Regions from separate parts of the Alteromonas pelagimontana genome, predicted to be linked through region 3. Evidence: predicted binding sites of a transcription regulator. Region 3 holds the regulator's gene; each other region holds the start of a gene.
The links. Region 3 encodes sigma-54, which starts transcription at its own class of promoters, with help from an activator protein. Its sites were predicted from a motif close to GTTGGCACGNNNNTNGNNT; they were not measured.
Positions count from the first base shown of each region.

Region 1 (6,085 bases), 180 kb from region 3:
CGCTTCTGTGGTTTCATCCCTGTCTTCTCTGGCAAAATTACGGATGATGGTGGCCAGGGTCAAAAAGCGGTTGGTGTAAGCCAGCAGCAGCAGAGAAATAGCCGGAAACAACATGGCCGGTGTAGCAATATCAATTATCATAGGAAATCAGGTAGTGGGGGTTCTTTCGTCGTAAAGGTAAAAATAACAAATGCTCGTTGCACGACACATTATTGCTCAATACATTACATGCTATCTACTGGCAAGCCAGTATCATACCACCCCATCATATCACCTTCCAGATGACTTAGATCACTGAAATCTGCAGCTTTTAATGTTTCGATTGCTAATTGGGCGCGCCGGCCTGACCGGCAATAAATAATAACAGGCGTATTTTTGTGATCTTGAAGTTGGCTGACGTAGTGTTGAATCTCGCTGTGCGGAATATTAATAGCGCCGGGAATATGACCCTTCTGATACTCTGCGGGTGAGCGAACGTCAATCAGCAGCCATTCATCATTTTTTACCCGCTCCAGCAAAAAAGCAGACGCTTCCACATGCTTAGTTTGTTGGATCTGCGCAGAACAATACAGGGTGGATGCCGCAAAAATACTGCTGATAACAAAAGCGATAAGAAAGAGCTGGCGCATAAGGTTACCTGTAAAGGTGTCAATGGCAGTGGGTTGCTAAAAAAGGGGCCCGATTAAGGAATAATAATAACCGTTATCCGACGAAAGTGAAATAATTTCCGATGAATTACCACTCGCCTTTACTTTTTACGGATGCAGCTGCTGACACAATGTTTCCAGCTCTGACAACAGCCGAAGCGTAAATCTACTGGAAATATCCGGGTTTACCATTAGCAGGGGAGCCGACAGCACCTTGCGGTGAGGTTGCCAATAAGCTTTCTGAGAGGCTATCGATTGTGAAGTGGCCGCGACGAGAAAGTCCGGCTGTCGGCGAATAACCTCCTGAATACTCACTTGAGGATAATCCACCGGGGAGTCAGCAAACAACGTTCTGGCACCACAGTGAGAAAGTAAAGCGCTTGCCCATGCATTCGGTCCTACCGTCATTAACGGCTGTGTCCACATATAATAAAATACCGACACTCCCGGCTGAAGATCGTAGGTGCGGGTAATGGCTGCCAGCTCGGCGTCGAATTCGTCTGCTAGTTTATCAGCTAAAGATTGTCGCTCCAGCAGCGGACCTAACTTACGCAGCTCGCGGCTGATATCTTCAGGTTGCAACGGCGTAGAAATAAAAACTGGTATCCCCAGCCCCTTTAATCGAGCAATGTCCTGGGGTTTATTGCCGCCACCCCACGCCAATACAAGATTAGGTTCGAGAGCGACAATGGCCGCAATGTCAGCACCGTTGAAGTCTGCTATCCGGGGCAGGGCTTTTGCCGCTGCTGGATAGTCACTCGCTTGACTGGCACCAACAAGAAAGTCGCCGCGCCCTAGACTGTACACCCATTCGGTAAGATGCGGAGAAAGTGACACAATACGCATTTCCTTTGCACTTACAACATTGATACTAATGATGGATGCACAGAAGACCGTGAGTGTGAGAAAAAATAACCGCTTATGCATTAGAGTAAACTTCCGTATGGTCGGTTGATAAACCAGACAAGTAGCAGCAACAGACTGGCTAGCGCGATCAATAGCAGGGTGGCGCGCGTAATAGCGCGTTGGCAATAGGTCAGATCGGAATATCTTACGTCGCGCGGACCGCCTACACGAGGATAGCGATACTTGGAGCCGTGATACATAACCGGGCCACCAAGCCTGATACCCATGCCGCCACCAAATAAAGCCAGCAGCACTGACGTAGTATCTTTTGCCGGACTGCGTTTTGCTGCCCGCCATGCAGTAGAAGGGTTGGTGACAAGCATAAGTAAGAATGCGCTGAAACAAAGCGGAAGAAATGCCGCCACTTTAGCCAGATTACGCACCGGTTGTACAAAATAAAGAAAACCCGGTCTGCGCCAATGCCACTGCCAGGCGAACAGCAATATCATTCGATAAGTGAGAGCTGCGACAGGGCCGGCTAATATAAACCAGATAATGACGCCACAGTACTGGTAGTGGAACCGTAGTAAAAGAGACTCAATAGCCGCTTTTGCAATTCCTATTTCGCTCAGCGCGTGACAGTCTCGAGCCACAATATGACTAAGCATATCCCGCGCCAGCAGCTTTTTCTGTTGCCCCAGTGCGGTGACTACGCGCTGGTAACGCCAGCGTATATGGCCAAAATCAATAATGCTTGCGATTATAATTGCCTCAAAGAAGACTGGATACTCGGCCATATACACGAGCATCGCTATCAGCACTACGAAAGGAACAATTAACACGCCAGCCCCTAATGCACCGGAAATGCGGTGCTGCGTGCGTCCATCTTGACTGGACGGGCGTACCTTGGTTGCCATGCCCTCTGCAAGATGACGCAGCAAGGTTAACGGATGGCTGCTTAGCGGCCAACGCCAAATTCCGTCAACAGCCGTAACGGCTAGCAAAATAAGCAACGTTTGTAATGAAGAGTGGGTAAGCAGAGCTTCCATGAGTAATTATCCTGATCCTGGGTAAGCAGCGCCCCTCAATAACGCTATTTATGCGCCTGTCATCGTTGCGCTTGCTGGTCATAGCCAGCTATGACGTAGTCGCGCGTTGCTATCCCCATAAATATCGTCACTAAATGACATACCGTCATCGCTAACTAAAATTACGCCCATTAAGCTATCGTTTGTACAAATATGAATTTAATCGACACTTCTTATCCAAGATTCAGGTTAGTTAGGTGACTCAGTGCACAACGGGCGCTACGCTAACGCCTTTATCATGCCGATCACCAATTGGGCCGAGTTTTTTGCAGCAGTTTGAAGGTATTCCTGAAACGACACAGTTGATGTTTTGCCAGCAATATCTGAAAGTGACCGGATCACCAGAAACGGCGTTTGCAGCATAAAACAGGTTTGGCCAATGGCTGCACCTTCCATTTCACAGGCTTTCATAGCGGCGAAGGTACTGCGCAGGCGCTGGGCGGCTTCATCAGAGCCTATAAAAGCATCACCAGTGCATATTAAACCAGTTTTATTTTGCACGTGTTCCAGCACAACTGCTGCCTTTTTTGCTGCGTCCACCAATGTTTTGTCACAGGTATAGGTGGCTGGCAACCCGCCGGCACATTGGCCCGGAGCGTAACCGAAGTGGGTAAGATCCACATCATGATGTTGGACCTCAGTGCCAATAACGATATCACCAATGTTCAGGTTAATATCGAACCCACCAGCGGAACCGGTGTTGACCACATAATCTGGCGAAAACTGCTCTATAAGTATCGTAGTAGCAATTGTTGCTGCTACCTTTCCAATGCCACACCTGACCACTACAATTTCTACGCCATGCAGCGTACCTTGGCAAAAGCTAAGATGCTTGTGTTGTACGGTAGATGAATTGTCCAGTGAAGACTGTAACAATGCCACTTCTTCGTCCATGGCACCTAATATTCCTATTCTCATACTTATTTTTGTTCCGTGTCTGCGTGTTGCATGTTCACTCGTACAGCGAGATTTTTTGCCTGTGAAGGTGCGCAACGTTGGGTAGATGGGGTTGTATCAATCCGCATAGAAAAATGCTAAGTCAGCGTCACGTTTCTCTAAGCTAAACACTTCTCTTTGAGGATTGAAATTAGACAGTATAAAGCCTGGCAGTAAAAAGAAAAGGACGACAGCCTGGGGGCGGCTGCCATCCGAAGAAATTAAAGTAACTTACGCGGCCGCGCGGCTGGAGCGAATCGGACGAGTAGGGCGCTTAGGCGGCGCTGGATTGTGCGACGGTAACTGCGCTATGCGTTGCAGTTTTCTGCGATAAGGAATTAACTTGTTTTCCAAACACTCTCGAATTTCTTCGACACTGTAGCCGGATTGCACTTTAATTCGCGCATGAGGAACTCCCGCAGCATCAAGCGCACCGCTAACAAACCAGTCGCGTTGGGTTTTATATCCTTCTTTGCCACTGCTGTGGACAAGATCAATGGCCAGAACTGGCGTCATGTCTTCTTTATCGCAAAGCACAAAGTCCAGCTGACGAGAAGACGCCCGCGCCAATGCTGCGCTAGCCTGCTTTTTGTTTGTTTGTTGAGGCACCGTGAGTAAATCGCTTAACCGGACACGACAGACAATCCGGAACTCTCGTCCCATCGACTGCTCTATGAGCGTTAAAAAGGTGTGTTCTACCGGGGTGAAAAGCTGGTTTTTCCGACGAAAAGGAAAGGCAACACCCTGATCCGATAATTTCATAGCGCCCAATGCCACTACGATCAGCAGCATCATTAGAATTATAGCCAATTCCATAACAGTCCTCGCGAATAAAAAAGACGGATAGCGTCAGAATTCTGACACAACCGCAACATTAGGTTGTTCAGAAGAGAAATAGCAAAGGAAGTGCCAGGTTCATCAGCTGAAGGAATTTTTCTCAAACGCGTGCAGATTGTAGACGGGGAAGGGCTAGGTTTATTCTAAATAGCTGTTCCTAAATATAGATCACCCCCTAAGGGAACTCAGTGTGATTTCTGCGATCAGATCGGTCGCCAAACAGAAATTACCGAGAACCACACTGAGCATGAACAGAATATCACTGATAGACCGGCCTGAGCGACGCCGATTAGAAAAAATCGTTCAACGTAGTAAAGATAAACGTTTTAGCCGTAGAGCTAATGCGGTGTTGCTGGTTAGCCAAGGGCATACCCGCTCTCGTGTGGCGAAACTATTGAGCGCAGCCCGCTCCTCGGTAAACCGTTGGTGCAAGTGGTATAGCGAAGTTGGTATTGAAGGTTTAAAGGATGCAGAACAAGGAAAGCCAGCTTACCTTCCGGGCGCTGTGATAGTGAAGTTGCTTCACTTTCTTATTCCCTGCTCACCGCAGGACTTAGGCTACCAGCGTAGTCGCTGGAGTACCGAGCTGTTGTCAAACGTGATGTTTAAACATGCCGGTATCCAGGTTCATAGTTCAACATTGCGACGTTGGATGCCAGAGCTGGGGATAGTGTGGCGACGAGCCGCACCCACATTGCGAATTCGCGATCCGCACAAGGAAGAAAAACTTGCTGCTATTAAGGCCGCACTGGATAAATGTGATGCTGATAATCCAGTATTTTATGAGGATGAAGTGGATATCCATCTGAATCCTAAAATAGGCGCAGACTGGGGTTTTAAAGGCAAGCAGCGACTGGTGCCAACACCTGGTCGTAATGAAAAATACTATCTTGCCGGAGCCTTACACGCCGGAACGGGTGCCGTGAAATATGTGGGTAGCCATTCCAAATGCTCGGAGCTATTTATCAAACTGATGGTGTACCTGAGAAAGACATATCGGAAAGCCAAAACCATTACGTTAATAGTGGACAACTACATTATCCACAAAAGTAGAAAAACTCAGGCATGGCTGAAGCAAAATCCGAAATTTACATTGCTGTTTCAGCCGGTCTATAGTCCTTGGGTGAACAAGATTGAGAAGCTATGGCACGCACTACATGAAACCGTGACGCGCAACCATCGGTGTTCACAAATGTGGGAGCTACTACAGCAAGTAAGACGATTTATGGAAACTGCTTCGCCATTCCCCGGCAACCAACATGGACTGGCTGAGGTGTAGCAGACTTAGGATCAGTTATTTAGATATTGTTGGAAATGGAACAGGGAGGGGTAAAAAGTAAGGTGCCGGAAGCGGATCCCGGCACTTAAATAGGAAATTACAGGCTTGTGATCAGTGTTTCCTGTGGCGCAGTAACCATAATATCTACCTGAGAGCCAGTGCTATCAGGAGAAACAATAACGCGAATTTGCTGGTTCTCTGCCATCAGCAGCGTACGACCATTAAACGTAGAATGAACCTTCAGTGACGGCATGGTGGACTGATAGTATGCAATCAAATCTGCTTTGCTCTGAGGCGCAAAGTAAATCATGGTAGCAGGCATCTCGACGTCAAAACGCTGACACTGTTTAGCGTTGTCAGGGAGCACAACTGTGTGAAAGTCTACCGGACATAATTTGGTATCAGGCGCAGAAATTGCGGGTTCAGCCATCAGGTTACCTGAGACAGTTACA
Region 1 covers NZ_CP052766.1:990,268-996,352, reverse strand. The annotation lists gene CA267_RS04595 (DUF2721 domain-containing protein) at 1-141, opposite strand, end outside; gene CA267_RS04590 (rhodanese-like domain-containing protein) at 225-629, opposite strand; gene CA267_RS04585 (cobalamin-binding protein) at 756-1,574, opposite strand; gene CA267_RS04580 (cobalamin biosynthesis protein CobD/CbiB) at 1,574-2,542, opposite strand; gene CA267_RS04575 (5'-methylthioadenosine/adenosylhomocysteine nucleosidase) at 2,801-3,499, opposite strand; gene CA267_RS04570 (DUF2726 domain-containing protein) at 3,749-4,333, opposite strand; gene CA267_RS04565 (IS630 family transposase) at 4,602-5,633, shown strand; gene CA267_RS04560 (hypothetical protein) at 5,731-6,085, opposite strand, start outside.
Region 1: a site for sigma-54 is predicted at 4,413-4,431, ahead of CA267_RS04570 (DUF2726 domain-containing protein). Genes of this name have one in related genera too.

Region 2 (6,085 bases), 1.2 Mb from region 3:
AGATACGCCGCCCGATGAGCGTTTCGATGCCATTACTGCAAAAGCCCAGCAATACTTCAACAGTTCAATATGTCTTATCAGTTTCGTAGCCGACGATCGACAATGGTTTAAATCCCGCCAGGGATTAGATGCTGTTGAAACTGAGCGTCACGTGTCTTTTTGTGCTTATGCCATAGCAGAAGAAGAATACCTTTATATTCCCGATACTCACGAAGACTTCAGGTTTCGCAATAATCCATTAGTAAAAGGTGCACCTTTTATCCGCGCCTATGCTGGCGCCATTATTTATTCCCCTGACGGTTATGCGTTGGGTACATTATGTATTATTCATAACGATGTGTTGGTGCTATCCGACGAAGACATTACTATGCTGATGAAATTCGCAAAGATGGTGGAAGCAGAGTTGGCGGCTCAACAACAGTCGGTAGAGCAGTAAGTTGACATAAGCTAAAACGATTCGCTTAGTTATATATCCACTTTTTGACGCATTTGTTTAGTCTGACTGAGTTTCTTTTTAGCTTCTTTGCGGCGGATCTTTGCCCCTTTGCTAATCCGCGTAGGCTTGCGCTTTTTCTTCACTACCGTACCAGAAACAATCCATTCTGAAAGTCGCTTTAATGCGTCGAGCTTGTTTTGTTCCTGAGTGCGGTAACTTTGCGCTTTTAGCACAAATACGCCGTCTGTATTTACCCGATTGTCGGATTGTTCCAGCAGTCTTTGCTTTAATTCAGAGGGAAGGGAAGAGGCTTGTATATCAAAACGTAAATGAATAGCGCTACTGACTTTATTGACATTCTGGCCTCCGGCACCTTGCGCTCTGATGGCACTCAGCTCAACGTCGTCATCGGCAAGTTGTAAAGTGGGAGTAATGTCTATCATGAGCAGCCATTGTCTTAATTTAAATTGAAGAGTGAATTTTCAGGAGTGCCAAACGTTTGATTATGATATTGCATTTTCTCACAATCGAAATAGAAACGCTCCCGATAAAAGGTATCGGGAGCGTAAGCATTTTAAATGCTAAGTAATGGAAATGCCACTTGCGCAGATATGTATGAATAAGAGACATCAGGTGGCCGCATTACTACATTAGTGGGTTATTTAGCGAAAGTGTTCGTCCACTTCTTTTTCAGCTTCTTCGCGACTTTTGCCGTATTTCTGCTGAATTTTACCGACCAGTTCGGTACGCTTTCCATCAATGACATCTAAATCATCGTCGGTTAATTTACCCCACTTCTGCTGAACGTTGCCTTTAAGCTCTTTCCAGTTACCTTTCATACGATCACTGTTCATCGTGTCCTCCTTAGGGATTTTCTAACCTTGCGAATTCTTTTCGCACGGTATAGTAGATAAGCAAGTGCTATACCAAATAAAGGGTATTACCTAAGGCATTGAAAAACAAATACTTTTCAACGATTTTAAAATTCCCGTATTGAATGTTGAACCAGGCGATTTACTCTTTTACAAGGCCAGTGAAGGATTTACTCCAACAGGCCTGCGCCAGAAGTTCAGCTGAGAATCTTCACTTACTGTTACACAGCACTTTATCCAAGGTGATAGGAAACTCTCTGAACCTGACACCGATAGCGTCGGTTACTGCATTGGCGATAGCCGCACCAGAGCCGGTGATACCCAATTCACCGATACCTTTTGAACCCAGCTTGCTGGCTTTGTAGTCGGGCTCTTCAATGAAGTGTACTTCTATATCACCGATATCCCGATTAACCGGAATGTGATATTCGGCGAAATCGCAGTTAATAAAGCTGCCGTCCCGCTGGTCGGTAACAAGATTTTCCATTAGCGCATATCCTGCGCCCCAAATCATCCCACCTCCCAGTTGGGACGTAGCAGTTTTGTGATTGAGGATTTTGCCCGCTGAAAATACACCAAGCTGGCGGATCACTCTTATTTCGCCAGTCACCGTGTCAACTTCAACCTCAGCAAACTGCGCGCCGGTGGAGAATTGGGCGTAGTTATCATGATCATCTCCAGGGGCGATACTCGCTTCGACGCTCAGCTTGTCTTTACCCGACTTACCAATAAGAGTGGCAATGGAAGACGCCGCTAATTCTTTTCCCGAGCCTTTTTCAGATAACACTATCCGTTCGTCGGCAAATCGGATAGCTGCGGAACTTTCTTTATAGCCCGACAGCTGGCAAACTTTTTGCGCCAGCTTTTCGCACGCTAATAATACTGAAGAGCCAGAGCTTGAAGCTCCGAATGAACCTCCGGAGCCACTGGACGCCGGGGATGTGCTATGACCGAGGTCAACAGTGACCTTTGCCGTGTCGATGCCAAAGTAATCTGACACGATTTGCGTGAGTATGGTGTAAGTGCCTGTGCCGATGTCTGTCATGTCGGTGCTTACCTTTAAGCTTCCATCGGCAGTGAGCGACAACTGTGCAGCGCTTGGGGTGATCATATTCAACCGTACGGCTGAAGCAACACCGAAGCCGCGCCGCTTGTTTCCATTTGTACTGGATTGACGTTCTGCCCAGCCGAATTTTTTCGCGCCCTCCTCAAAACATTGCTTTAATGCGTGACTGGAAAAAGGTTTGCCTGACACCGGATGTTTATCCGGCATATTATTGATGCGGAACGTTAACGGGTCGATATTACTCTTGCGCGCGACTTCGTCGATGGCAGATTCAAAAGCCAGTGAACCAATAGCATCACCTGGCGCACGGGTGGAATCCAGCAACGGCGAATCAACGACTTTTACCCTATGCGTGCTGCTGATAGCATCTGCGCGGTAGGTCGATCTTGCACCTGCGCCTGTTGGCTCGGCAAACTGATAATCTCTGGCCATCGGCATGTAACTGTTGTGCCGAATACTGGTAAGCGCTCCGTTTTCATCACTCCCCAGCGTCATATGTTGGTAGGAATGGCCACGATGAGGTGCATTTTTGAAGACTTGCCGGCGGCTCAACGCTATTCGAACGGGTTGATTTAGATGCAGGGCGCCCAGACAGGCTAATATAGTCTCGTTAAATACGCCTAACTTAGAACCAAAGCCGCCCCCAACGTACGGGCTGTGCACCACAACGTTTTCAGGTTCCATTTTTAGCGTAGTGGCAATCGCTTCAACGGCAGAGGCCACTACCTGTACGCTCATATGCACATGCAGTTTGGTGCCATCAAACTCAGCCACACAAGCATGAGGTTCCATGGCGGCTGAGACCTGAGTGGGCGTCTGATAAGTTACGTTAACCAGAGACTGCGCGCGCTGCTGTGCAGCGGCTATTTCGCCCATGCTGGCATCAGCTTCAAGGCCGCCATCCAACGATTCTGGTACGTCGCGTGCTTCTTCTGGCGAAGTTAACAGATTAGGTGCTTCTTCATCTGTGCTTACCGCGACGAGGCTGGCGGCGTAGCGAGCTTGCTCAAGGGTATCTGCAATTACCAGCGCCACCGGAAAGCCGAAATAGCGGATTTTAGCATCGTTCAACATCGCCCGGCTTTGCTTAAAACGGCCTTTGTCTTCAGGCTGGCCAAACGGAAGCTGAGAGGGCGCATTAAGGTGGGTGAGCACCGCTTTAACTCCTGCTTGCTTCTCAGCCTCTGTCGTATCAATTGCTGTAATAGTACCGCGCGGAATAGTGGCTCCCACTATCCATCCCGCCAGAGGCTTTTGCGACGGCAGATATTCGGCAGCGTAGGTGGCCTTGCCTTGTACTTTAAGTGGTCCGTCAACGCGATTGAGTGGTTGTCCTACTGCGCTTACCTTGGAATGTGCGTTAGTTGCATTAGCGTTGGCCATACATTGCTCCTTGGTGAGTGGGATGATCCTGCTGAAATTGCGCAAGTGTAGAAACGACATTTTTCATCGTATTGACAAGCAGTGGAATTTTAAAATCATTGTGACCAAAGCCGGTGGCATCCGCGATTTCTGCTTGTGCGGCCTGCTCAAGTAAATCGTCACTAAGAGTGTTGCCCTGCAAAAGACCTTCAGCTTTAATTGCATGCCATGGTTTGACGCCTACGCCGCCAAAAGCAAGGCTAATACTTGCGATGGCGTGGTCATCCATCTGCAACGTACAGGCAACAGAAACCAGAGCAAAGGCATAAGACGATCTGTCCCTCACTTTGCGATAGAGGTGCACGCCTCTTTCTTTTTTGGGAATGGTGACCGCTACAATCAGCTCATCTTCTTGTAAACAGGTTTCCTGCTCTGGGGTGTCTTCAGGTAGCTGATAAAGATTGCGTACCGGAATGGCTCTGACTTCACCCGCTCTGTTACGGGTATGAACAGTTGCATCCAGAGCTGTCATTGCCACTGCCATATCAGATGGATGCGAAGCAATGCAATGTTTGCTGGTACCCAAAATTGCATGGTTGCGGTTGTAACCTTCCATCGCAGCACAGCCAGAACCTGGCTCGCGTTTATTGCAAGATTTTGCGGTATCGTAGAAATAGTAACAGCGCGTTCGTTGCAGTAAGTTGCCGCCGGTGGTTGCCCGGTTTCGCAGTTGCACGGTTGCGCCAGAAAGTAACGCCTGAGAAAGCAGGGACAAATCGCTGCGGCTATAGGCAAAATTCGCCAGCTCCGTATTTGTCACCATTGCGCCAATTTCATAGGCAGTGTCTGTTTCATTAATATAATTGGCATCATGCCAGGCCGATAAATCTATTAGCTGTTCAGGCTCTTCAATCTGGTACTTCATCAAATCGACAAGGTTGGTGCCGCCAGCTAAAAATTTACTTGAGGAAAAGTGCGGAATAGAAGAAAGCTGTTTGTCGTTTTTCAGACGATGTAGGGCGAAAGGTTTCATGATGTTGCCTCCTTCTCCATTACCTCTTCCACGGCAGCAAGAATATTAGGATAGGCGCCACAACGGCATAAATTGCCACTCATTCGCTCTTTTAAATCTTCTTTGCGAGTATAGTCTTGGTCAAAAGATAACGTACTAGGTTCACCCCGGGCCAGTTCAGACATCACTGCCACGGATGAACAAATCTGTCCAGGCGTACAATATCCACATTGAAACGCGTCGTTATCAATAAATGCCTGTTGTACGGGATGTAGTGCGCCTTCCTCGCTGATCCCTTCAATAGTGGTCACGGAACAGTCTTCCAGTTGGAACGCAAACACCAGGCACGAATTAACGCGTTTTCCATCCACAAGCACGGTGCAGGAACCGCATTGTCCATGGTCGCAACCTTTTTTAGTGCCAAACATGGATAAATGCTGATGCAGAAAATCCAGCAGAGTGGTGCGTGGATCGTCTGGTATTGGATATTCGGTCTGGTTAATCGTTATCACTGACATTGGATGGCCTTTGTTCTCAGGTTTAAATTAACTGCAACATCCGCATGACAACAGCTGCAGTTACTCAGATCCAGTGGTGTTGAACCTGAATTAATCCTTAACTTATACTCATCCACATTGATGTATGATCAGCTCAGAGACAGAGGAATTCAATCAATGCTGATTACGTCGACTGTGCCGGATTAGTGTTAATGTGGGGAAGGCGGTATGGCGATAATCATTCTATTTTGATAGGGTGATGGTACAACCTTGAAAGAAATTGTGAGTATGGATAACTCCCCTGATTACACCAAGTACTCAGAAAATGAGCTGGTGGATGTCATTAATAATATGGATGCCGCGCGTTATCCCGAACGCTTTGCTAACGCTCAGTCTGAACTGAAAAGTAGACGTGAAGTTAAGGCTGACTGTGAAAAACCAGCGCTTCCTCCCATTGTTCTCACGCCACAAGAGAAGCGCAGAAAGGCGCTCGTTGAGCGGACATCAATATTGCTGATCTCCTCTATCCTCATTTCGCTTTTTATTCAACCTATGTTTATTCCTTCTCGCTGGTGGGGAGAGCATGTTTTGCCGAGCACGTTTATTGTTACATTGCTGGCGACACTTGCGCTAATAAAGGAGCTTTTCAATCGGGGGGCTTATTACCAACTTATTAAACGCAAAGCGCCACGATCTTATCTGGGGTTGTTGTTTTTTCCGCTATTATTTGGGGGTTTTGCCTGGTACATAATAGCGTTTCTTTTACCGGTATTATTACACGGCGTCGCCGACAACACCCGCTATCAGAAGCAGGCTAGTTATCAGATTGTCGAGGGGCGA
Region 2 covers NZ_CP052766.1:2,405,961-2,412,045, forward strand. The annotation lists gene CA267_RS10665 (GAF domain-containing protein) at 1-436, shown strand, start outside; gene arfB (alternative ribosome rescue aminoacyl-tRNA hydrolase ArfB) at 466-879, opposite strand; gene CA267_RS10675 (CsbD family protein) at 1,099-1,290, opposite strand; gene CA267_RS10680 (xanthine dehydrogenase family protein molybdopterin-binding subunit) at 1,520-3,757, opposite strand; gene CA267_RS10685 (FAD binding domain-containing protein) at 3,744-4,769, opposite strand; gene CA267_RS10690 ((2Fe-2S)-binding protein) at 4,766-5,266, opposite strand; gene CA267_RS10695 (hypothetical protein) at 5,534-6,085, shown strand, end outside.
Region 2: a site for sigma-54 is predicted at 1,349-1,367, ahead of CA267_RS10675 (CsbD family protein). Genes of this name have one in related genera too.

Region 3 (6,085 bases):
TTTATTATCAATAGCATCAAAATCGATAGCGGGTTCAGTGGTAACGACAATGGCAACCACGCGATCCAGGCCCGGCAACCTGGCATGCGGTAACGCAATACCGTTTCCGATTCCAGTACTTCCCATACGCTCTCGAGAAAGCAACCCAGTGAGAACCGCAGCCTCTTCTACCTGAGGATTATTTTTGGCCGCTATACCACTGATGATTTCCAGGATGCGTTTTTTGCTATTGCAATGGACCGCACATTCAGTGCGGTCCATGCTGATTAGAGTTTGAATATCCATGACGGGCATTAGTGCTTTTTCAACTTTTCCTTGTGCTTGATAACTTGCCTGTCAAGCTTATCTACCATACCGTCAATTGCCGCATACATATCTAAGTTTTCCGCAGATGCAAACACCTCAGCACCGCTGAGATGCATGGAGGCTTCAGCTTTTTGGTTAAGTTTTTCTACGTTAAGTATTACATGAACATTAGATATGTGATCGAAATGACGCTCTAACTTGCTGAACTTTGTTTCGACATAATTACGCAAAGAATCAGTGATCTCGACATGATGACCAGTAAGGTTGATTTGCATATTTCGTCTTCCTTATTTTGAGCCGCCTTATCAGATAAGGCTTTTACGTTGGTTAGACGGTGGGATCGATAACGACTCCCGATATTTTGCTATTGTTCGCCGAGCAACTTTTATACCCTGTTCGGCCAACAATTGAGCAATCTTGCTGTCGCTTAGCGGCTTACTCGGTTTTTCTGCTGCCACCAGCTTTTTAATTAATGCGCGAATAGCGGTAGATGAGCACTCGCCGCCAGAATCTGTCGCCACATGGCTGGAGAAGAAGTACTTCAGCTCAAAAATCCCACGGGGCGTGTGCATGTATTTCTGGGTGGTTACCCGCGAAATAGTAGATTCATGCATGTCTACCATCTCTGCGACATCATTTAGCACCATAGGTTTCATCATTTCAGGGCCATGTTCAAAAAAGCCCATTTGCTGCTGAACAATACAGTTAGCCACTTTCAGCAATGTATCATTGCGGGATTCTAAGCTTTTTATGAACCATTTCGCCTCTTGCATATGAGAGCGAATGAACTGTGAGTCACTGCTGTTTCTCGAACGACGACTCATAGCGGCATACTGCTGATTCACACTTAGCTTTGGCAGGCTGTCAGGATTAAGCTCAACTGCCCAACGGCCGTTTTTCTTGGTAACCGACACATCCGGTATTACGTATTCCGGTTCTTTGGTTATTAAGGCGCTGCCGGGGCGAGGATTCAGCGTTTGCAACAAGCGCATGGCCTCGCGCAACTGATCTTCTTTAAGCTTCGATTTGCGCATCAACGTACGATAATCTTTGCTGCTCAACAAATCAGCATATTCATCGATGATCATTTTGGCTTCTTCCAGCCAGGGCGTATCAGGGGAGAACTGCTTTAACTGCACCATCAGGCATTCCCGCGGATTACGGGACCCAGAACCAAGAGGGTCGAACATTTGAATCCGCTTAAGTACACATTCAACTTCGTCTTCTTCGATAGGATCTTCCATATCTTCGTCGTTTACACTTTGTAGAATGTCTTCAACGGTGACAGTTAAATATCCCGATTCGTCTATGGAATCAATAATGGCCATAGCAATTGCACGATCGGTATCAGAAAAATGTGTCAGACGCATCTGCCACAAGAGATGATCCTGAATGTTATCTGTGGTCTCACCCTGAAAAACCTGTTCATCGTCGCCACCACTACCACCAGAAGAGGAAGACGCTGCGGGGGCAGAAGACGCGGAATAATATTCATCCCAGGTACTATCAATAGGAAGCTCGTCAGGCAGGTCGTTTTTCTCTAACGCTTCGCCGGTATCCATATTGTCCGACGGCGTACTTGCCGTTTCATTAAAGTCGTCATTGTCGAGATTGTTTTTCTCACCGACATCATCGTTCCCTTCATCCACCTCCAATAGGGGATTGGAATCCAGAGCTTCCTGAATTTCCTGTTGAAGATCCAGCGTCGACAATTGCAGCAGTTTAATTGCCTGCTGCAATTGGGGCGTCATAGTTAACTGTTGACTAAATTTTAGCTGTAAAGATGGTTTCATCTACGTCTTAATTTCAATGCTCGTGTACGCTTGCATCCGTTAATAAACAATAAGATATGCAGGTTCTTCATATCTTTACTATAGCCTGAATTGTTCACCAAGGTATACATCCCGTACTTTTTGATTACTTAATACCTGTTCAGCACTACCTTGAGCGATCAACTCGCCGTGACTTACAATGTAGGCTTCTTCACAGACGTCCAGGGTTTCACGTACGTTATGGTCTGTGATTAGGATCCCTATTCCACGGTCACGCAAATGTTGGATGATCTTCTTTATATCATTAACCGAAATCGGGTCAACTCCGGCGAAGGGCTCATCGAGTAAAATAAATTGAGGGTTGGCAGCCAGCGCGCGTGCAATTTCGACTCGGCGCCGTTCACCGCCTGACAAACTCATACCCGTACTATTACGTATATGGTTGATATTAAATTCATCAAGTAGCGCGTCGGCTTCTTCTTCCTGTTGTACAGAGGATAAGCCTTTCCGCGTCTGCAGGATAGCCATAATATTTTCATGCACTGTCAGTTTTCGGAAAATAGAGGCTTCCTGCGGCAAATATCCTATGCCTTTTCTGGCCCGTTCGTGCATGGGTTGATGGGTTAACTCGTTATCATCGATAAAGATTTTACCTTTATCTAATGATACGAGCCCTACTATCATGTAAAAGGTGGTGGTTTTTCCGGCACCGTTAGGGCCCAATAATCCGACAATCTGCCCGGTGGATACAGAAAGGCTGACATCTCGTACTACCTGACGGGATTTATAGGATTTCGCCAGATGACTGACGGACAAGGTGGCCATTACTTCTGTGATTCCTCTGATTCTGGGTTCTCTTGTGGTTTTTCCGATTGGTTTTCACCTTCACTTTTTTTCGGGCTGTTCACTGCGTCTGGCCGAAAAACCGTGGTAACACGACCAGGGCTTGATTCATTTCCACCGGTGGCAGACAACTGCTCTTTCGCCATATCGTAGGTAATGGTATCGCCTTTTACTACGCTATCGTTTTGTTGGATCTCAGCATTTCCAGTCAAAGATATAGTACGTTTCGCTACCTCATAACGGATTTCATTGCCGCTGGCTTTCACCTTCGTGCCATCATCCATAATTTGCTGGTAACGTGCAGGTGTACCGCGTGCAATAAAAACCTCTCGCCCTTCACCTTCAGAAGCAATTACCTCTACCTCGTCCGCATTAATAACCAAGGTTCCCTGAGAAATACGTACGTTGTCCTTAAACACTGAGGTTTTATTTTTCCCGTCAATAAATTGTGATTTGGAATCGACTTTGATGGGTTTGCCGAAATCCTTAACATCCGCTAAGGCTGAAGTCGCCACCAGAAGCGAAGCAAAAATACTAGCGGTCAGGAGAGTAAATAGTTTGTACATGATCGATTAACTCATATTTGCGGGTTTGGAGATTGGCTTTAAACCCATTGCTGTTAATAACGTATTCTACACCATGAATTTCCACCGGTTGATCGGAAGCCATGGTTTTTGCTTCAAGATTTATTTTAATAAAGTCGGTCGTAATGGTTTGTACAAAGTCTTCCTGACTTAAGCTTTTAATAATTACATCAGATTCCAACTGAATTAAATTGTTGTTATACAAAGTGCCTTCATTGGCCGTGACCTGCCAGGGTGGAGCGTTTTCTTCGACATACACGGTATATTCGGGCTCCTCAAAGAGCACAAATCCCAATAGATCGTAGTGCTCCATGGATTTTGCGAACACCTGATGGTTAAGCTTACCGTTTTCATCATATAAGGTGGTGGTGAGATTTTTAGCCAGATAAGCAGGGCGTAAGGCATCTAGACCTTTACTTCGTTGCGTCTCATCGGGTTCAGCCAGCCACACGGGCAGGTACATAAGCAATGCCATTACAAATAGCGCGGCAATGCTGATGCCGAGTCGGCTCATATACTCGCTCCGTGGATGCTATTTAGCTTTCCATGAGCCTGCAGAATTACGTCACACACTTCGCGCACAGCACCATAGCCGCCGGGCTTTGTGGTTATCCAGTTTGCTTCTCTTGTAATTGCTGGATGAGCGTCTTTAACGGCAATTTTGGTGTCGGCAAATTCGTAAAGACCTAAATCTGGCATGTCATCACCCATTGCAGCTACTTGCGTAGGAACTAAGGCTAAATCTTTACACAGTTTTGCCATTGCAGTGGCTTTATCTTCTTGTCCCTGAATAACATATTTTACTGACAATGTTCGCATACGGCGTTCGACAATTGCCGACTCACGGCCGGTGATAACGGCAACCTCTACGCCGCTTTTTACCAGTGCCTTAATACCGTATCCGTCGCGAGTATGAAAAGCTTTAAGTTCCTCGCCGTCATTGCCTAAATAAATTCTGCCGTCTGAAAAAACGCCGTCTATGTCGCAGACCAAAAGTTTAAGCGCCTTGAGCTTTTCGAAACGTTCATCTGAAATTACACCATAAAAGGTGACTTCCGGTGCCATTTATAACACTCCTGCTTTAAGCAACATGTGCATATTGAAAGCCCCAATGGGGATGTGATTATCGTCGACTACCATTAACGCACTGATTTTATACATTTCCATTAAATTTAACGCTTCGACAGCCAGTTCTTCCTCGCCGATGGTTTTTCCGCCCCGAGTCATTATTTGCGCCACACAAGTCGCATGAATATCCACCTTGGCATCCAGAATACGGCGTAAATCACCATCTGTAAAAATTCCTTGCATGACTTGATGGTCGTCGACTATCGCCGTCATACCTAATCCTTTGCGGGAAATCTCAAGCAGCGCATCAGACACTGTGGCCGTGGTTTTCACAATTGGCAGTTCCGGACCAGTCAACATGATATCGCTGACTTTTAACAGCAACTTGCGGCCCAAGCTGCCCCCTGGGTGGGATAACGCAAAATCATCAGACGTGAAGCCTCTGGCATCAAGCAGGGCAATAGCCAATGCATCGCCTAACACCAGTGTGACGGTAGTACTGGAAGTAGGAGCCAGCCCGAGAGAGCAGGCTTCTTCTGCCACACTAATATCCAGAACAACATCGGCATATCGGCCAAGCGTGCTGGTTTTGCTGTTCGTCATCGCAATAACGGGCACATTCAGTCGCTTCAGTACTGGCAACAGATTAATAAGTTCGACAGTTTCACCGGAATTGGAAATCGCCAGCAGCACATCATTTTCGCTGAGCATTCCCAAATCACCGTGATTGGCTTCACCGGGATGCATAAAAAACGATGGTGTCCCTGTGCTAGCTAAAGTGGCGGCAATTTTGTGGCCGACGTGACCGGATTTACCCATGCCACTGACAACTACTTTCCCTTTACAATTAAACAAAATATCGCAGGCTTTCTCAAAAGCACTATCTAGCCTGGCTTGCATGGCTTGTATCGCTTTGGTTTCTATCGCGATAACCCGCTGTGCTGATGCCACAAATGAAGAATGCATTTCTGTCATTTATTTAAACAACCAATATTGATACAGCAAGAAACACAGCACGAGTATGGTGCCTTCTGTCCGTCCGATATGTCGCTTACCGAAGAAATTAAAACTAAATATAAACAGCAGCAGGGTCATGCCAAAAACAATATATATATCCCGTCCGTAGACATCAGCGTCCAAAATTCCTGGCGCTATAAGTCCCGGCATACCCAAAACTGCCAATAAGTTAAAGATGTTAGACCCGATAATGTTACCTAGCGCCAGATCATCTTCACCTTTCAGCACACCCGCTATGCTGGCTGCAAGTTCAGGAAGGCTGGTGCCAAGCGCAATAACTGTTAAGCCGATAACTAAATCGCTCACGCCAAAGTAATGCGCAATACTCACCGCGGCCTGAACCATAAAATGGGCGCTTAACAGTAATAAAACAAGCCCTACGCCAATCCAGGATACTGCAGCGCCCATGCTAACGCCTGAAGGAATTTCGTCAGCGGTCTCAGCCATAATGGGATCTTCTTTATCAACTTTTAAAGATATCCAGGCTACACCAGC
Region 3 covers NZ_CP052766.1:1,170,587-1,176,671, reverse strand. The annotation lists gene ptsN (PTS IIA-like nitrogen regulatory protein PtsN) at 1-285, opposite strand, end outside; gene hpf (ribosome hibernation promoting factor) at 294-581, opposite strand; gene CA267_RS05385 (RNA polymerase factor sigma-54) at 612-2,099, opposite strand; gene lptB (LPS export ABC transporter ATP-binding protein) at 2,178-2,903, opposite strand; gene lptA (lipopolysaccharide transport periplasmic protein LptA) at 2,903-3,487, opposite strand; gene lptC (LPS export ABC transporter periplasmic protein LptC) at 3,456-4,019, opposite strand; gene kdsC (3-deoxy-manno-octulosonate-8-phosphatase KdsC) at 4,016-4,570, opposite strand; gene CA267_RS05360 (KpsF/GutQ family sugar-phosphate isomerase) at 4,571-5,539, opposite strand; gene CA267_RS05355 (calcium/sodium antiporter) at 5,549-6,085, opposite strand, start outside.

Region 4 (6,085 bases), 610 kb from region 3:
AGGCCCCCTTTGATGTTTTTAAAGCCTTCGTTGACAGCTATGACGCGCTTTCCGCATTTTTTATTGAGTATGAGCAGTACTTAAATGAATCCGCCAATGCTACACAAGAGAACATCAATGAAGCCATCAGCAGCGCAGATATGGTCTTCTACATAGGCATGATATTGGCACTACTGATATCAGCGGCGCTGAGCCAGTATATCGCCAATGGCATTAACCGCGGTATTCAGGCACTAAAAGACACGGCGCTCAGACTGGCCGACGGCGATTTGCTCACCCGCGCGCAGATAGAAAGTCATGATGAACTGTTGGAGTTAGGCGAAGCCCTCAACTTAACCATTGAACGCCTGCGCAGGACTATCACTACCATTCAAAGTTCCAGTGAAGTTGTCACTGCGAACAGCAATACCGTAATGCAATATAATGGTGAAGTGAAAGCCAGTGCCGATGAAATTACTAGTAATACCAATCAGGCCGCAGCCGCTATCGAAGAAATGTCGCTAACCAGTCAAAATATTGCTGAAAATATCAATAATACTGCAGTTGCAGCAGAGGAAATCAATCGTGTCGCGACGGCCTGTCTTTCTGCATCCAATGAATCCGTTGCCGAAATCGACACCTTACTGGCCTCTTTTACCGCTACGGTGACAACGGTAGAACAGCTTAAAGCACAAACCGATAGCATTAACCGAATCCTTGAGGTAATTAAAGCTATTGCCGGGCAAACGAATTTGCTGGCTCTGAATGCTGCTATTGAGGCTGCGCGTGCAGGCGAGCAAGGCCGAGGCTTTGCAGTGGTTGCCGATGAAGTCAGACAGTTGGCGCAACGTTCTCACAACTCAGTTAGTGAAATTGAAACCTTGCTTAGCAATCTGGTGGCGGCGGGTGACTCTGCGTCATCACAAATGGAGCAAAGCAATGCCATCGCTAACAATCTGAATCAGCGCATTGAGGTTTCCAATGAACTCATGGCCGAAATTCAAACAAAGGTTTCCGGCGTAAACCATCAAGCGCAGGAAATCGCATCTGCCGCGGAAGAGCAAAGTTCGGTTGTGCTAGAAATCAGTAAAAACATGCACAGTATCAAGCTGCTGGTAGATAAAAATCCTGAAACGGTAAATACCTCAAATAAAAAGAGTGAGGAAATGAAGCAGTCAGCGAATCAGGTGAATAAACAACTTATGACTTTTCGGTTGCAATAATCATGATACGTTTAACTGCTCTTCTTTTTCTAACCGCCTGCCAGCTATGGTCGCCAATAGTTAAGGCGGCTACCAACTGGACGGACGCTTCGCTCACTTACCTTAATGGGAATAACTATGAGTTAGGTGATAACCAGCGCCAGGTCTTGACGCTGGAGTACGCAAGTGGCGCAAGTTGGGGCGATAACTTTATTTTTGTTGACCGACTGGAATCAAGCGATGGCAATCACGCCACCTATGTGGAAGCCAATCCGCGCATTCGTTTATTTGCCTTTGACAGTGCTGTAGTTAAGAACCTTTATTTTACTCCCACTGGCGAATTCGGTGATGAAACAAACTGGTTATACGGTTTGGGAACCGATTTAGCGTTGCCGCATTTTCGCTATGCGAAACTCAGCGTTTATTATAAAGATAATGGCAATGGCGCGACCAACGAACAGGCGACACTCGCCTTCGCTGTGCCATTTTTAGAGAATTTTCTGTATGACGGTTTTGTCGATATCATGAGCGCCTATCGACGCAATGACGGCCTGATGTCATCCAGTCAGTTTAATGCCACTACACAACTTAAATATAATCTGGATCGCCATTTCAACCTTTCTACCCGCCTGTATGTGGGGATAGAATATGTCTACTGGAATAATAAATTCGGCGTTAGTGGCGTTAACGAGCGCAATGTGAATTTTTTGCTTAAATACCATTTTTAATCGGATTGATTGTGGATTCCGGTGCTTGCTCTACGAGCGTTAGCAAGAGAGGTGGTATTTCTTTGTTGTGAACCTTTTATTTTTATAGCTACACGGCTCGTTTGCTATGTTGTACTGATGTGATCACCCGGGGAGGCTAACGGTAAAACTGGAAAGCCATTTGGACAGCATTTGCCCCACCAAATCCCAATACAGATATAAACTTAATCCGGCGGCGTTTTAGTAGCGCCGGTTTAATTTCTAGAATTGTTATAAATTCAATTTCTTGTTACTATTTTCCCCTTCGTTGGGGAGTAGCCTGTTTCCATAATTTTTGGAAAAGTTCGTATCAACATAATTGGTCATCCGGCCATGGTACGAACACCTCTCGGTTGGCGAGACCATCGATATTTCCATGCCTAAGGTCAGGCGTGTGGATTATCGTGGACTCAATATGCCTGACCGGAGTAAATTTACGGATGAACATCCCCGCTCTCATTCTTCTAGCGTTTGCCATGTCTACTGATGCATTTGCCGCTTCGATTGGCAAAGGTGTCAAAATTAAAAAGCCACGTCTTGGATATGCCCTTAAGATAGGTCTGACTTTTGGCGTTGTCGAAGCGATAACACCTGTCATCGGTTGGTGGATAGGAAGCGTTGCGTCTTCTTATGTTGAAGAGTGGGATCATTGGGTAGCCCTTGTTTTATTGGGTGGGCTGGGCGCTCATATGATCTATGAAAGCCTGAACTCTGACAAAGAAGATGAAATAAAGACTAAAAAACAGTCCTTTGCTTTAGTTATATTAACTGCTTTTGGAACAAGCATTGATGCTATGGCAGTAGGCGTAAGTCTGGCATTCATTGATGTGAGCATCGGTATTGCAGCGACGCTGATTGGTATCGCAACTTTTACAATGGTAACCATCGGCGTAATGTTAGGCAGTGCTTTAGGTTCCATCATTGGAAAAAGAGCTGAGACACTCGGAGGAGTCATTCTTATTTTGGTTGGTGTGTGGATATTTCTCAGTCATGTTCTTTAGGTTATTAAGAATATAAAACAACCAATTAATTCTTAACGTCAATAAAGCGGTCGCCATTTTCGTTGTATTGGCGGGCTTTTGCAATGCATAGCGCTCATCCATTGCGAAGCCAGGCTCTGCGCCCCCAGAGGCCGATATCCAGCCTTTCCAGATACTCTCTGTTAGTATTAATCCAGCCCGCGGTTGTCATCGTCAGGACCAAACTTCTTTTCTGACAAACATAAAAAAAGCTGGCAGCGTGGTGCGCTGTCAGCTTTTGCAAAGTTAATGCTGTAGGATCAGGCTTTTTTGCTGTCTATCCAGCGATTAATTTTGGTTTCAAGAATGGGTAATGGTAGGGCGCCTGTTCCCAGAACCTGCTCGTGAAATGCTTTGATATCGAACTTTTTGCCCAAAGCCTTCTCGGCTTTTTTGCGTAACTCCTGAATTTTCAAAGCTCCTACTTTGTAAGCCAGAGCTTGTGACGGAATGGCAATATAACGCTCTACTTCAGCAACCACCTCGGTTCGCGTCATGCCGGAGTTCTCCAGCATAAACTCAATGGCTTGATCGCGGCTCCATCCTTTGGCGTGAATACCCGTGTCCACCACCAGACGCATAGCGCGCAATTGCTCATCCTGAAGCGTGCCGTAGCGGTTCCAGGGGTCATCAAAAAAGCCCATTTCGTAGCCCAGAGTTTCAGAATAAAGTGCCCATCCTTCAACATAGGCGGTGTTTCCGCCAAATCGCATGAAGGCGGGTAGTGCGTCATTTTCCTGGGCAAGACTGATTTGGAAGTGATGGCCTGGCGCCCCTTCATGCAAATAAAGCGTCACATTACCTGTTGTTAAGCGACTGGGTAAGTCGTAGGCATTGAAGTAAAAGGTGCCTGGACGAGAACCATCCGGCGCACCTGACTGGTAAGAGCCGCCGGCACTAAACTGCTCAATAGCCGGGTCATAAGGTTCAATTTCCAGCGATGTCTTAGGTAATAAGGAGAAATAATTGCCAATTTTTTCATCCACTTCACGGCCAATACGGTAGTATTCCTGAGTCAGCGCTTCCCGGCTTTTGGGTTTGAATTTTGGATCGGTACGCACATAGTCAAAAAATTCTTTTAGCGTGCCATCAAAGTCGACTTCTTCCATGATTTGCAGCATATCCGCTTTAATGCGTTTAACTTCCTGCATTCCTAAATTATGCAGATAGTCCGGGCTAAGCGGTAGTGTGGTGGTTTCTTCTATCAATTGCTGATATAGCGCTTTGCCGCCTTTCATATCGCTTAAACCGATAGTTTCACGAGCCACCGGCAAATATTCATCCCGTAGAAAGTTACGCATACGTTCCGTCGAATCATAGATAGCCTGGGTTGCAACTTCATATTGCTTTGTTAACCGGGCTTTTTCATCAGCGCTAAAATCTTGCGGAAGCTTTTCTACCGGACCCCAGAACTGCGACTCTTTCATCGGGATCGACAACTGTTTGTCCAGCTGTTTAATCACGCGGTCAATTGTTAAATGCGTTTCGAGAACGCCACTTTTCATACCTTCACGGAATCGCTCAATCGCCCTATCGTTAATAGCAATATAGTCCTTGTGGCGAGAGAGATTGTTTTCGTAGTCCTCGACAGTCTTAAATGGCGCAGCGCCTCTACCACTGGCAAACGTCGGGTAAAAAGTATGAAAGCCACTGAAGTGATTGACCGGGCGCACTTCAGTAAGTGCACGAATTTCGTCAGTTGTACTTTTTAGCGCTTGCTCTTGATTATACTTAAAAACATCGTATGCCAGTTTGTCCGTTTCATTGAGTTTAGCGCGATCGATTTGCTCAAGCTTCGCGATATTCAGCAGCGTATCTGTACGCGACGCAATCGAATGGGCGTCAGTAAAGTAATCGCCAAGCTGATCGGCTCTGCGCATGTCACCGCGAAACAAGCCGTAAATCGGGTTAAGCGCCAGATGGCGCTCATCTGCCTCAGCAAATAACGTAAACAGCCGGTCATGCTCGCTTTGTTGCTGCTGCGCAGCGTTCGCCGTATTTTTTGTCTGAGCGTCAGCCATCACTGGCATAGCCGTTTGCGTTAAAACCGCACTGCTAATTAATAAAGTTCGAAGTAAATTCACTGTTTCTCCCTAAACGCTCAGGTAATTTAAGCATGGATAAAAACTGATATTAGCCTGTTACCCTGCCGGAGTCGATCTAATGACATTGCGCCTCTAGGCCGCGTTGAGAGGAAACAGAACTTTACACCCGCCATTTTTTCCATTGCATCTCACGTCTGCCGCGACTGTCATAAAAACTTCATAACTTTCTCTGTCCGCTTTTCTGAGTATTTGGCTCTTTAGTGGTGTTACCTGAGCTCACTGGTACACCCAAAATCAATGCACATACATTACCTGGAACGCACATGAAAAAGAGTTTTAACAAAACCACATTATCACTCGCCATGGTTGGAATTATTGCCAACATGGGTACCGCCGCGGCTCAACAGACTGCCGCCACAAACACTGCTAACGATGATATGGAAGTCATTGAAATAAAATCTTTTCGCGGGTCGCTTATTCGCGCAAAAGATTTAAAACGCGATGCCATGGTGTCGCGAGACAGCATTCTTGCCGAAGATATTGCCGACTTTCCAGATTTAAACCTGGCCGACTCGCTACAGCGTGTACCCGGTATCACCATTACCCGTGAAGCGGGTGAAGGCCGTCAGATTTCATTGCGCGGATTGGGCCCCGACTTCACTCGCGTACAAGTAAATGGTATGGAAGCCATGGGCACTTCTGCTTCGCCTATGGATGCAAAAGGTGGCGTTAGCCGTAGCCGCAGTTTCGACTTCAACGTTTTTGCCTCTGAGTTGTTTAACCGAATTGATGTATACAAAACCTACTCTGCCGATCAGGAAGAAGGTGGTATCGGCGGTACCGTTGGCCTTTATACAGCAAAACCCTTTGACTACGACGGCCTGAAAGGAGCTGTCTCGGTACGTGGCGGTTACAATGATAACAGCGAAGAAACCGACCCTCGGATGGCAGGCCTGCTATCGAACACCTGGGGCAACTTTGGTGCGCTGGTGTCGGTCGCCTACAGCGAGCGTAACACTACCGAATTTGGTACCAATACCACCCGCTGGCGCCAGGAAGGCGGTAAAGTTGCCGCGGATCCGACAGATACTGAA
Region 4 covers NZ_CP052766.1:1,781,080-1,787,164, forward strand. The annotation lists gene CA267_RS07960 (methyl-accepting chemotaxis protein) at 1-1,202, shown strand, start outside; gene CA267_RS07965 (hypothetical protein) at 1,205-1,909, shown strand; yybP-ykoY riboswitch at 2,186-2,357, shown strand; gene CA267_RS07970 (manganese efflux pump MntP) at 2,368-2,928, shown strand; gene CA267_RS07975 (DUF885 domain-containing protein) at 3,207-5,030, opposite strand; gene CA267_RS07980 (TonB-dependent receptor) at 5,315-6,085, shown strand, end outside.
Region 4: a site for sigma-54 is predicted at 2,280-2,298, ahead of CA267_RS07970 (manganese efflux pump MntP). Genes of this name have one in related genera too.